4 regions of the Porphyromonas somerae genome follow, and region 1 is predicted to be linked to each of the others. Evidence: riboswitches for the same ligand, from Rfam matches in the RefSeq annotation. Region 1 holds a riboswitch; each other region holds the start of a gene.

Region 1 (3,153 bases):
CTCTCCTAGTTGCTTATAATCCTCCTTTAGCTGAATGGTTACAGAGCTATTCTTGGAGAGGTTCACCCTTTTATGAGTGGTTTTATAGCCGAGTAGTGAGGCACGGAGTAGGTAGCTGCCCGACTTCAAGTTGAGCGAGAAGCTACCAGTCTGATCGGCTGCTGCTACATTGCCTTTGCCTTCTATGGCAATAACTGCGTAAGGTAGTGGATGATTTTTTTCATCCACTACCTGACCATTTATCTTGTAAGTCTGAGCTGTCGCAATAGAAGCAGTCAGAACTAGTACAAGCGAAAGAAATAGTCTATTAATCATCAGCGTGCATCTTTTCACCCGTTACCTCATAGACTTTTTTCTTCTCTCCAATGAGCAGTCTTCTATATTGAGAGTAGAAGTCTATTTTGTCGTTGAGGATCTGTTGTAGCTCAGGTAGTTCGCCTAGTCCTTCGAGCCTTAGTTCTACCTCAAATCCCGCCTTGGTTAAGTTTTCCTTCCAATCCTCGGCGATATCCTCCTTGGCATGCTCCCCAGCCACAATCATAAGAGGACGAAGTACCACCTTCTTTAGTCCTGTAGCCTTAAGTCTTTGAAGTGCTTGCTCGTAGTAAGGGTAGCCCTCTACGCAGCCGATGATCACATTAGGGTGCCCACTTAACATCAGCATGTGGTCCAGCATCGCGTATTGTGCAGTAGCCACATCGTAGGTGCCGTGACCTACCCAAATAGTTGCCATATCTGGTTGGCTATCAGCCGTGATAAGCTTGATTAGCTTTTCGTAGTCTGCTTCGTGGAATAGTAGCGGAGTTGCCACTCTTATCTTCTTAAAGTTAAAGGGTAGGTGGGCTACTTCACGGATTACCGAGGTGACCTCTACGCCATTGGTAATAGAAGTGGAGATCACTAGCACATGGGTATAACCTTCATTGTGTAGTTGCTGTAGGGCCTCAGTAGGATTGAGTTTGATGATCCCCTTATTATCCTTTAGACGTTTGATGATGATACGAGAGGTATAGGCTTCACGTACCTCAAGATTGGGGTGACGCTCCTTAACTGCCTTATTAATGGCATCAAGTGTCACAGCTCTGGTATCATCGTGTGTGGTACCGAAGTGTGTGATTAAGATGGCCCCTTTATCGCCCTCCTGTAAATTTTCAAATAGAGGGTCCTCAATAAACACCTTGTTTTGAGCACTCACCTGCTGATGGCATAGCATAGAGATAAGAACTGCCATAGTTCCTAGCAATAATTTCCTCATAAGTCTGAAATGGTTTCCGACATCAATATAACAGCACTCTGCACCCCGGAGCACCACAATACACACTATGATATGGCAGGTTTCCTGACTTGCTTTACCTTGGAATACCTTCCCACCTGATAAGGCAGTGGTAAATATGAATATCCAAAGCTTATTTCAAAGCTCACAGTAGCGGGCACTGCTCCAGACTTTCACTGGATTCCCTTTTATAGGCTATCTAAAGAATAGGATAACCTATCACCATATCTATTTATCTACCTACAAAGATAGTAATATTTAGGGTACTTAACAAATATTGGGAAAGGTTTGGGGTGCCTTTGGCGGAGGGGTGCCTCATCGGACAAGTCGGACAGGTCGGACGAGTCGGAGCACCCGACAGGGTGCCACTCAGATAGCCCCCGGCCGGGGTCGTGGGGGTGGGCGGTCATTGATCCCCCATTCATCGGGCTGACGCCCTCGAATGGGGGGCTAGGATCCGTCGGACCTCTGTGAGGTCCTTCTCCGGCCTGTCCGACTTGTCCGATAAGGCGTTATGCAAGGGTCGTGGGGTGGGGGTGTCCTCGTTTCCCGCCGGTCGTTCGGGGGCGAATGCCCCCTCCGACACGGGGGCTATCTGAATGGCACCCTGTCGGGTGCTCCGACCTGTCCGATCTGTCCGACCTGTCCGATGAGATACCTCTACAGATTACTTAGCTGGTAGCGGTAATGGCCACCTGGGAAGATGGAGAAGCGTTCGATGAGGCCATTGATGCCGATGGGGGCGGGCTCCATCGCGATGCGGAGGTACTCATCGTAACTGTTGGGGAGTCGCTCCTCGGGCAACTGCATCAGTGGCAATAGCTTCGTTTCGCCATTCGTCAACTGGATCCGCAGATGCGTCATATCGCTGAGCTCTGGACCTCGCCACTGCTGCTGCTCCGGGGCATAACAGCGCACCTCAGGCAGACCAACACAGTAGAGCGTCCCCCCCTTCTCCAATGGGGTGAGCGGATAGTAGTGCATCTCATGTCTCCGATCCGACACCTTAGAGTAGGGGTACCCAAAGAGCCCCCCATCCTCCCGATCCTTAGGGAACCCCAGCTCGATACGCTCCATCGACAACCCCTTGGTATCCACCTCTAGGAGTGCCACCGATGGTGCCAACTGAGGATAGAGGATAATGGTACGATCCGTCTCCTCTTGTCGAGGCAACTGTCGCTGTAGGTGCCCCACCAATGGGATCAAAAATGGCCGATGCTCTGGGCGTGACAAAGGGATAAAATAGGTGAGTCGCAGCAACGCCTGCTTGCTACGGATCTGCTGAAATGTCTCCTCCTGAATACCGATCCCCTCCTCATTAGCGATGAAAAAGAATTCATAGGTGCTCTGATCCAGTACCACTGGGTCACTACACGCCAGCTGACGCCAACTGAGGTTTCTATCCGCGCCCTTGTAGCGTAGCCGCCCATTGTACACCACCTCTCCTCTCAGGTTGGTGGCAATCAGACGTAGCGAGGTGATCTTTCCGAAGTGCTCTTCCGTCCCCTCTGGCAAGAGCAGTTCGGGACGACTAAAAACAACCGCCACCTTACCCTGACCAGGGTCAGGATAAGGTGCGTCAAATATTAAGTCAGTACAACTAGTCTGAAAGAGGGATAGCAGTAGTAAACAGCAGATCCCTGCACCATAGGAAAGCGGTCTCATTCCTAATTATAACGGAGCTAGTTCAGTATCGTAGCTGTGTACCTGCCAGTTATTGATCTTCACCCAAGCGACTTGATATCCTTCGGAACAGTTAGGACAGCGGCGTACCTTCAGCTCCACGGTGAAGTCGTGGTCACAGTAGAGATTGATATCGGCACCATCTTTAGCTGCACTCATCAGTAGCCCAATCAGGTTGCTACGGAAAAATGGATGCT
Region 2 (3,153 bases), 430 kb from region 1:
TAAAGCCTAAAGAGAAGTAATCTGATACTTGAGGCTTCAGGTCGGGATTACCCAGATAGACCCTTAGCTTACTCATCATCGTCCGCTGATACTCGTAGTAGATCTCCTTAATGGTTGGAGTTTTGAACCCTCGACCATAGGTACCACGGAGTTGCAACCCACTCTCCCCAAAACGGTATTGCAGGGAGAGCTTTGGAGTGATATGGCTACCAAATGCTTTATGGTATAAATACCTCACGCCACCCGTGACATTAAATAGAGGAGTTACCTGCCACTCATCCTGAGCATAAGCCGAGAGGGTATAGGCCGATCCTGAGCCATTGGGCATACGATTGGGAGCAATCAAATGGTCCACAATCCCCTCCACACCAAAGGTAGCTTGATGGTCCGTGCCAAAGTACATAGAGCCCTTGGCATGAAGTAGGTATTGGCGTTGGTCGCTCTCCAAAGACGACTCTCCAGGCTGATAATAAAATGGCATCGGCACATAATGTAGCCTACCATCATCTAGGACCTCAGGCTGTAAATACTCATCTAGGTACCGACTGTAATAATCATAGTGGTAGGCGTGTCGGTCAAAGCTAGCTAAGAGATTAAAGGTCTGGTAGGCACTTGGTCGGTAGGTGGTCTCCACACTGGCTGCCTGGTCATTGTATCTCAGGTTGAACTGTCTCCACCGTGGACCCCCTGGCTTGTGATAAATACGCTTTTTGTAGAGCATACCTGTGCCACGCACCTCCCACTGCCTATTGGGTCGCCAAGCGATCTCTTGCTGGATACGATGATTATAAAAGGCACTAGTAGTCTCCGTAGTGCTATTTTCGTAAAGCTCCTTCCGGTAAAGCTCCTGCGTGCTATTTTGCCAACCATTGCTCCTATCACCAGAGTATTGGGTCACGCTTGAAAAGGTCTTGTATCCCCACGCAATGGTATTATTCTGCTGCCATTGCCCATACGACCCTAGGCGTGTGCTATTGACTACTGAAAGCGGCGTATCGGTATAGTCCTTGGTGATGATATTGATTACACCCGCAATGGCATCCGACCCATAAAGCGTAGAGGCTGCCCCCTTGACGATCTCGATCTTCTCTATCATAGAGGCACTGATCTTGCCGAGGTCGTTTTGCCCACCCACATCGCCATGTAGCCTACGGCCATTCACCAGCACCAAGATGTAGCTATTGCCTAGCCCGCCAAGAGTGATTCCACTTCCCATACCACTATTCAGAGCATCAAATGAAGGAGATATCGTGGTCAGAATACCATCTAGATTATGCCCCGAGATGCTGATCAAGTCTTGCTTCGACACCACCTCTGTACGCACTGGTGCTACCGCACTATAATGGCGGGTACCTGTTCCTGTCACCACCACCTCCTCCAGCTGATCCGAGAGCTGAATAGAATCCTTAGGAAGCGACTGAGCCTCTGCACCTACCCCATAAAGAGCACAGCAAAGCAGGCACCCAAACACGTGCCATACACTCCACCTTTTACGTGAGCACATAATATAATAACGATAAATAAATACACACGGATACTAGCCTGTTCCTGAGCCAAGAGTATCCATAAAAATACTAGGCAAGTAGGCAGGTCTCCCGACTTAGTCTTATCCCTTTCAATAGAAAAGCCTTCCCAGAGTAAATCCAGTGGCTTCAGAGAATATCTGAAAGGCGGAGGCAACCTACCTCCTCAAGACATTACGGTAGCAGGAACTGTTTTGGATTCTCACCAAATTCCCTATTAAATAGCCACTCATCGTACACAAGTGACCATACCCATCTGCTTTCTGCAAAGGTACCCAAAAGAAACACAAAAACAATAAAAATTAAGATTTATTTTCCACAACACGCAACACGCCACCCACCAGCAGAAAAAAGAATAGGCGATCACAGCCAAAACTGAGATGCAACTAAGCGATCGACGAGTTGCAACTAAGCAAACGGCGAGTTGCAACAAAGCAAACGCTTAGTTGCAACTCAATTAACGCCTTTATACCGCATTGGATATCAGCTCATTATAAAAGCAGTTTTAGCGACCAACACCTCACTCTACTTTACACTAAAAAATAGTAACCTCTCGTGCATCAGCCCAGACAAATCAATAGGCAGGAGTTGCGCATTAGAAAATCCTTACCGAGTGGAATTCAGCTGAGTGCCTATGGTTAAGGACCTCTGGAGGAGGTTCCAAAACAGCACCCGCCAGGGTGCCATTCAGATAGCCCCCGGTCAAGGCTCGTAGAGCCGAAGACCGGGGGGGAAATGGTACGATAATATCAATCGACCCTTGTGGTCGCACCCCCAAAAGGTTGTGCGACCACAAGGGTCGTAGGATTGGTCTACTCCGCCCCCGCCGGTCGTTCGGGGCTTTCGCCCCTCCGACACGGGGGCTAGCTGAGTGGCACCCTCGCGGGTGCTCTTATGCCCATATAAACGATACTTTCAATCAAATCTAACACCTATTGTTGAGACTTCTAATGCGTAACCCCTGTTACTATAGTGGATTAATCAATATATTCTTGGTACCTTAGTGCAACTATTGTAAATACGAGGTAGAGAAGTAAGTATGAATATTGCGATTATTGGCACAGGATATGTGGGGCTAGTGAGTGGCACCTGCTTTGCGGAGATGGGGGTAAATGTCTGCTGCATTGATAAGGATCAAACCAAGATTGAAGCACTCAGAAGGGGAGAAATACCAATATACGAGCCAGGACTGGCCGAGCTAGTGGCTAAGAATAGAGCCCAAGGACGTCTCTCCTTTTACACAGATTTGGGAGAGGTGATCAATGAGGTAGACATCCTCTTTATTGCTGTCGGCACCCCTACTGGCGAGGGCGGGGAAGCCGACCTTCAGTATGTATTTGCTGTAGCCGAGGAGATAGGACAATTGGCCACCAAGCACCTATTGGTGGTGACCAAGAGCACCATACCAGTGGGGACTACAGATCGGGTGGAGGAGATAATAAGGGCTGGGTATGCCAAGCGAGGGCTCGCAACACTCGAGCTAGACATGGCAAATAACCCTGAATTCTTAAAGGAGGGGGCAGCGATCAAAGACTTTATGAGCCCCGATCGTGTAGTGGTGGGGTACAAAAGCGACTATGCCAAGGAGCTGTTGCATCGGCTCTACAGACCCTTTCTGCTTAATAATTAT
Region 3 (3,153 bases), 1.3 Mb from region 1:
TTTGGGCTTGAAAATTAAAGACCTCGTCTTTAATCCTGCGTACACTTATGCTCTTCCTATAAAGTTGACAAACTCAAATAAGTGCATTATTGATGCCGAGAGCGAGGTTCTTCTTGTCCTAGAGCAGAGAATCAGCACAAAGGCTCTTAGAATAGTTGGCTCTGGCTCGGAGGATGGATCTATGTTCCCCAACGACTTTAAGGTAGACACTTGGACACTTGAAGTGATGGTGAATAGAGCTTCATATAATGAAAATAACCGCTCAATCTGTGGTACCAAGCTGGTAACAGGCTCTAGTATGAACGACGAGATCTACATTCGCTTTGGTGACGTAACTATTAAGCCTAATCAGCTACAGATAAAGACTGGAAATTCACAGATTGATATTCCTGAGGAAGCTTTGGCAGCAGAGCCAAATACCTGGTATATGCTCGGCTTTAAGTACGATGGTAAGGCTAATTCAGTATATGTCAATGGTGTGAAAGTCATAGAGCGCGAGATCCGTACTGGAGCTTATGGACTCACTGGTTTCTGGATTGGCGGTAGCAATGAGCTGATTCGTGAGGTACGCTTCTGGAAGTCGGCACGTACCGACAAGGAGATCCTCGACAACACCTGGAAGCTAGTAGATGCCAATGATGATAACCTACTTCTATACTACCCTCTCAATGGTAAAAAGAGAAATGTAGAAACAGGTGAAATCACAGAGGACGAGTCTATGCTATGGGATTGGAGTAAGAGCCAAAAGCACCTAAGCATGCCTAGTGGTGCAAAGTTCGTAAATAACGGTAGCGAACCTTTTATCTTCCCTATTCCATAAATACTTAACTGAACAGTAATAGATAAGCCGAAGGATGAGCTCATTCTTCGGCTTATCTGCTTTTTCAGGACATAAATTGTTATCATCATTAATTATTGTTATCTTTGTAGGGAGTATGGGGAATTAGCTCATCTGGCTAGAGCGCTACAATGGCATTGTAGAGGTGACCGGTTCGAGTCCGGTATTCTCCACTTTCTTTATATCCTCGGCGTTACTGCCGAGGATTTTTGTTTCTGAATATAATGCTATCAGGTCTATAAAAATAGGTATCTTTGTAGTGCATTTGTGGAGGTGATAGAGTTCACCTCTTGGGAAACTGGTGTGAGTCCAGTACAGTACCCGCTGCTGTAAGTCTTGATGGGCTGAGAAGCCTTGACAGCACCCCGATCGTTTGCCACTGCCCATGTGGGCGGGAAGGTACGGAGGTGTATGAGATAAGTCAGAAGACCGACAGATGCATTTTACCGTATTATAAAACCTATTTAATCAACTTTCGGGAGTTAAAGTAATATGAATAATCCAGTTCTTTACATCATTAAGAGGGATGGCGTGCAGGAGCCATTTACCCCCTCTAAGATTGAAAACGCTATTCTCAAGGCCTACGTAGCGAGTGGCAACGGAGATAATTATGGTGAGGTACAGCAGGTAACTTGCCAGGTATTGTCGCACATAGAGCAGACTACCATTTCGGTAGAGGAGGTACAAGACATTGTGGAGGGCGAGCTGATGAAGGTGCGCCCCGATGTGGCGAAGCGCTACATTATCTATAGGGAGTGGCGCAATACGCAGCGGCACAAACGCACCGACCTCAAGAAGTCTTTTGATGGGATTGTACGGATCGATGAAAATGATATCAATCTGAGCAATGCCAATATGAGTAGCCACACTCCAGCTGGTCAGATGATGACCTTCGCGAGTGAGGTCTCCAAGGACTATGCCTACCGCTATCTACTCTCCCCCGAATTTGCCGAAGCACACAGGCGTGGGGATATCCACATACACGACCTCGACTACTACCCCACCAAGACCACCACTTGTGTACAGTACGATCTGAAGGATCTCTACGAACGGGGTTTCCACACAAAGAATGGGAGTATCCGTACTCCTCAGAGCATCCAGAGCTACGCCACTCTTGCAACGATCATTTTCCAAACCAATCAAAATGAGCAGCACGGAGGGCAGGCAATCCCCGCCTTTGACTACTTTATGGCACCTGGGGTATACAAGTCGTTTGTGAAGCACTTGGCAGAGCTGATTCCCTTTATGGTAAAGGCTAGAAGTGGTGAGGGGAACCTTGAGAGGAAGGCACTGCGAACGATGATTACCGACGCTGTAGGCAACATCATGCCGAGTGCGGGGGAGATTCGCGGGCTATATGATGAGCTCTCCAAGGTGACTAACGATGCTATCGCCTACGAAGATCTGGAGATGATGGTGGCGGAGGCTCGCGAACTAACCAGGCGAGATACGCACCAGGCGATGGAGGGATTTATCCACAATCTCAATACGATGCACTCCAGAGGCGGCAACCAGGTGGTCTTTAGCTCGATTAACTACGGCACCGATACCAGTGCCGAGGGGCAGATGGTGATCGAGGAGTTGATGGAAGCGACGATGGAGGGACTAGGAGCTGGAGGTGAGGTGCCAGTTTTCCCCATTCAGATATTTAAGGTGAAGGAGGGGGTCTCTTATTCGGAGCGTGACTATGAATTGGCAATTACCGACTTTGATGCTGCGATGAGGGGCGAGCTAGAGTTTGAAGCACCCAACTTCTATCTATTCCTAAAAGCGTGCAAGACCACAGCAAGGGCACTCTTCCCCAACTTCCTATTCCTCGACACCCCCTTCAATCAAAATAAACTTTGGCGTGCCGATGATCCTAATCGTTATCTGTATGAGATTGCAACGATGGGTTGTCGCACCCGTGTCTTTGAGAATATCAATGGGATACAAAGTTCAGTGGGCAGGGGCAATCTCTCCTTTACCACTATCAACCTACCAAGGCTGGCGATTGAGGCTCGTCGTGCTGCGGAGCGCGAGTGCGGTTCGGTTGCCGACTCTGGCCGGATCTTGAGCGTATCTATCCAAAAGCTAAAGGAGTCGCTACGAGAGATGGCACTACTAGTTGGCGAACAGTTGCATGAGCGATATCTCTACCAACGGAGTGCACTGGCACGTCAGTTCCCATTCATGATGGGCAACGATGTATGGAAGGGAGGCGGTGCTTTGAAACCCAATGACAAGGTAGGCTCGGTATTGGATAGCGGTACGCTGGGAATTGGATTTATCGGCGGTCACAATGCGATGTATGCACTTTATGGTATGGGACACGG
Region 4 (3,153 bases), 1.2 Mb from region 1:
CCACTGATCAGATCGGCTTCGGGCTTTGCCATTTTGCTGACAAACTGACGTGCGTAGACGCTTAGGCTCTCTACATACCTTCGCTGTCCCTCGGCATAGAGCGTATCAAAGGCGAGCGACGACTTACCGCTACCGCTCAGCCCTGTAATCACAATCAATTGGTCGCGCGGGATATCTAGCGACACCCCCTTGAGGTTATGCACCCTTACCCCCTTAAGTATGATATCATTCATTATATATATACACTTGAAATATCTACAAAACTACTAAAATTATCAGAGCCACTACCCAGTGCCCCATTTTATTGTGCAAAATAGTCGGTTACTTGCAAAATAATAGGTACCTTTGCGGTTGCGTTTCACCCCGTAGGGTCGTGTACCCGTGTCGGGAGACCGTGGGGCGCAGAGTTTAATCACTAATTATTTACAAATCAAAGATGGCAACAGTTATCAGATTGCAAAGACACGGTCGCAAGGGTTACCCTGTATACAAGATTGTAGTGACCGACAAGCGTGCCCCTCGTGATGGCCGCTTCGTAGAGATTTTGGGGACTTATAACCCTAATACCCACCCAGCAACTATCGACCTGAAGTTCGATAGAGCACTCTATTGGGTGAACGTGGGTGCCACCCCATCCGATACCGCACGCAGCATCCTCTCACGCGAAGGTGTGATGATGATGAAGCACCTACAAGGCGGTGTGAAGAAGGGTGTATTTTCAGAGGAAGAGGCTCAGAAGCGCTTTGAGGCGTGGAAGCAAGGCAAGAACTCTGAGGTAGCTCAGATCAAGAGCAAGGACGAGGCAGCTAAGCGTGAAGCAGCTAAGAAAGCACTAGAGGCTGAGCGTGAGGTGAATAAGGCTCGTGAGGCTGCTCTAGCTGAGAAGAAGGCTGAGGAGGAGAAGGCAAAGGCAGAAGCTGAAGCAGCTGCAAAGGCTGAGGCAGAGGCTGCTACCGAAGCTGAGGCTCCAGCAGAGGAGGCTCCCGCTACTGAAGAGTAAGCGACGTCGCCTAGCATACAAAAAGGGGTGGTGCAACCAACAGTTGCACCACCCCTTTATATTTAAGCAGCTCGCCTACGTGAGATGCACTCTACAGAACATAAATTTCAAATAGATCATTTGAATCTACGGCCTAACTATTCTCTTTGATATTTAGGACAATTTGAAATCTTTTGGTTACATTTGCAAAGAATATAAGATGTTAACGGTGCCATAACCCTATCCTTAGGGCGATTGGTGAAAAGGAAACTAGGTGCAAATCCTAGACAGTACCCGCTGCTGTAAGCTCCAAATAGCTTAGCTAATCTATCAAAATACCACTTAGAGCATAGTGTCTCTTGGGAAGGTGTGCGAAAGCTGGAGTAAGTCAGAAGACCTGCCGATAACTGCTTTAATGGCTTCCGAGGCACTGAAGCATTAGAGATAGAGGGATACTTATTAAGCTTACAATGTTGCATTGGCAACGGCTAATTCTAGAGAAACAAAAACATAATTAACTCCTAAACTCTAGTCAACCTGCTACTCTATTACATCTCCGCACGAAAGCCATTTGACACTGAATAAATGTATTCAGCGATCGCCATACCAATGGAGGCTGCTGATTATAAGAAACTTAGAATAGATGTAATGAGTATGAGAACAAAGAAAGTCTGGCTATTTCTAGCACTGGTGGGCCTCTTATTCTCGGGTTGCTATCGATACGATGATTGTGACCTATGGGGAGAGATTGCAAATATCAAGAAGGAGATTGCCCAAACAAAAGCTGACATCTCTACCCTGCAAAAGGTGGTGAAAGCACAGCAAGAGAAAAAGACCATTGATGAGATCAATGAGATTGATGGCGGCTACGAAATCAAATTCAATGACGGAACAAAAGTCACCATCAAAAATGGCTTAGATGCCCCTGAACTTGGGATCCAGGAGGAAGAGGGCATATATTACTGGACACTTGGTGGCAAAGACCAATGGCTCAAAGATAAGAATGGCAATAAAATTCCTGTTGCTGGAAAAGACGGCAAGGATGGAGTAGATGGTCAAGATGGTCACTCACCTGTTATAGGGGTGGATAAAGATGGTTACTGGACCCTAGATGGCGAAAGGATCAAGAACGATCAGGGTAAGGAGATACAAGCTGTGGGAAAAGATGGCGACTCCTTTTTCCAATCTGTCCGAAATGAAAGCAATGCAGTGGTATTTGTCCTTGCCAATGGGGAGGAGATTACTATCCCAAAAACAGGATTTGAGATATTTGCCTTTGAGAAGCCTGAAGGAGAGTACCACTATCACGTATTCAAATTCAATGAAGCAAGGAATATTAAGCTGACCGCTGAGGATATAGCTACTATTGAGGAGATTAAGGTGCCAGAAGGGTGGAGCCTTCAAATCAATGCCCAAAAGAAAATGGTTCGCATCAAAGCACCAAAGCAAACACCAGGGCAATCATACAATGGTGGAATCATCACCCTGATGGGGCTAGGAAGAAATGGTGCTACCTACCTTGCTTCAATTGAGGTGATTGCATCGATTGACTATACAGATCCTGCAGGCACCTTTGTAGTATGCGAAGGGAATATGACCACAGTCAATGGTACCATAGTCTATTACGACAAGAATAATAATGAGTATCTCAATATCTTTGAGAATGCCAATAACCATTTGGAGATAGGCAATGTGGTCCAAGACATGTATATGGCAAATGGCAAGATCTATCTCATCACACAAAATGGTGACCGCATGAATGGTGCTGGACGCTTTGTGGTGTGTGATGCCCGTACTATGAAGATGGAGTATGCCGATTCGTTTGTATTCAAATCTCCTAAGGGAGAGGGCACATGGCCACAGCACATAGTGATCTGCAATGATTCTCTTGGATATGTACAATGGTCCGATAGCAATATGGAGCAGACCTCTGGTATCATCAAGATTGTCTATAAAAATAGGAAACTAAAGATAGATAAGACCGTAGAGGGAACCTTTGGAAAGTTTACCACAGAGGGGGCTATCAAAACCCGTCTCGTCTTCTCTCGCGGAAAAGTTTACGCTGCCTGTGGACACGGGATGGTTATCATTGATCCTAAAACTAACTCTATCAGCAAGCGTCTAGAGTACAAGGGGCGTCAGGCGAAAGGTATCGTAAAGGGAGCTAATGGACA

Evidence for each region. A riboswitch is a leader RNA that binds a small molecule or an ion and turns the genes downstream of it on or off. The one in region 1 is predicted to bind cobalamin.
Region 2: another riboswitch for cobalamin. It lies ahead of MWL85_RS00800 (TonB-dependent receptor plug domain-containing protein); the one in region 1 lies ahead of MWL85_RS02720 (sirohydrochlorin cobaltochelatase).
Region 3: another riboswitch for cobalamin. It lies ahead of MWL85_RS08920 (anaerobic ribonucleoside triphosphate reductase); the one in region 1 lies ahead of MWL85_RS02720 (sirohydrochlorin cobaltochelatase).
Region 4: another riboswitch for cobalamin. It lies ahead of MWL85_RS09290 (DUF5074 domain-containing protein); the one in region 1 lies ahead of MWL85_RS02720 (sirohydrochlorin cobaltochelatase).

What each region holds. Positions count from the first base shown of each region.
Region 1 covers NZ_AP025559.1:635,036-638,188, forward strand. Annotated here, with positions in the region: gene MWL85_RS02715 (TonB-dependent receptor) at 1-315, opposite strand, end outside; gene MWL85_RS02720 (sirohydrochlorin cobaltochelatase) at 308-1,255, opposite strand; cobalamin riboswitch at 1,313-1,510, opposite strand; gene MWL85_RS02725 (hypothetical protein) at 1,934-2,938, opposite strand; gene MWL85_RS02730 (FimB/Mfa2 family fimbrial subunit) at 2,945-3,153, opposite strand, start outside.
Region 2 covers NZ_AP025559.1:204,265-207,417, reverse strand. Annotated here, with positions in the region: gene MWL85_RS00800 (TonB-dependent receptor plug domain-containing protein) at 1-1,504, opposite strand, end outside; cobalamin riboswitch at 1,569-1,794, opposite strand; gene MWL85_RS00795 (UDP-glucose dehydrogenase family protein) at 2,563-3,153, shown strand, end outside.
Region 3 covers NZ_AP025559.1:2,067,547-2,070,699, forward strand. Annotated here, with positions in the region: gene MWL85_RS08910 (BT_3987 domain-containing protein) at 1-820, shown strand, start outside; tRNA gene MWL85_RS08915 (tRNA-Ala) at 938-1,011, shown strand; cobalamin riboswitch at 1,087-1,290, shown strand; gene MWL85_RS08920 (anaerobic ribonucleoside triphosphate reductase) at 1,331-3,153, shown strand, end outside.
Region 4 covers NZ_AP025559.1:2,177,624-2,180,776, reverse strand. Annotated here, with positions in the region: gene uvrA (excinuclease ABC subunit UvrA) at 1-233, opposite strand, end outside; gene MWL85_RS09295 (30S ribosomal protein S16) at 437-1,000, shown strand; cobalamin riboswitch at 1,190-1,398, shown strand; gene MWL85_RS09290 (DUF5074 domain-containing protein) at 1,634-3,153, shown strand, end outside.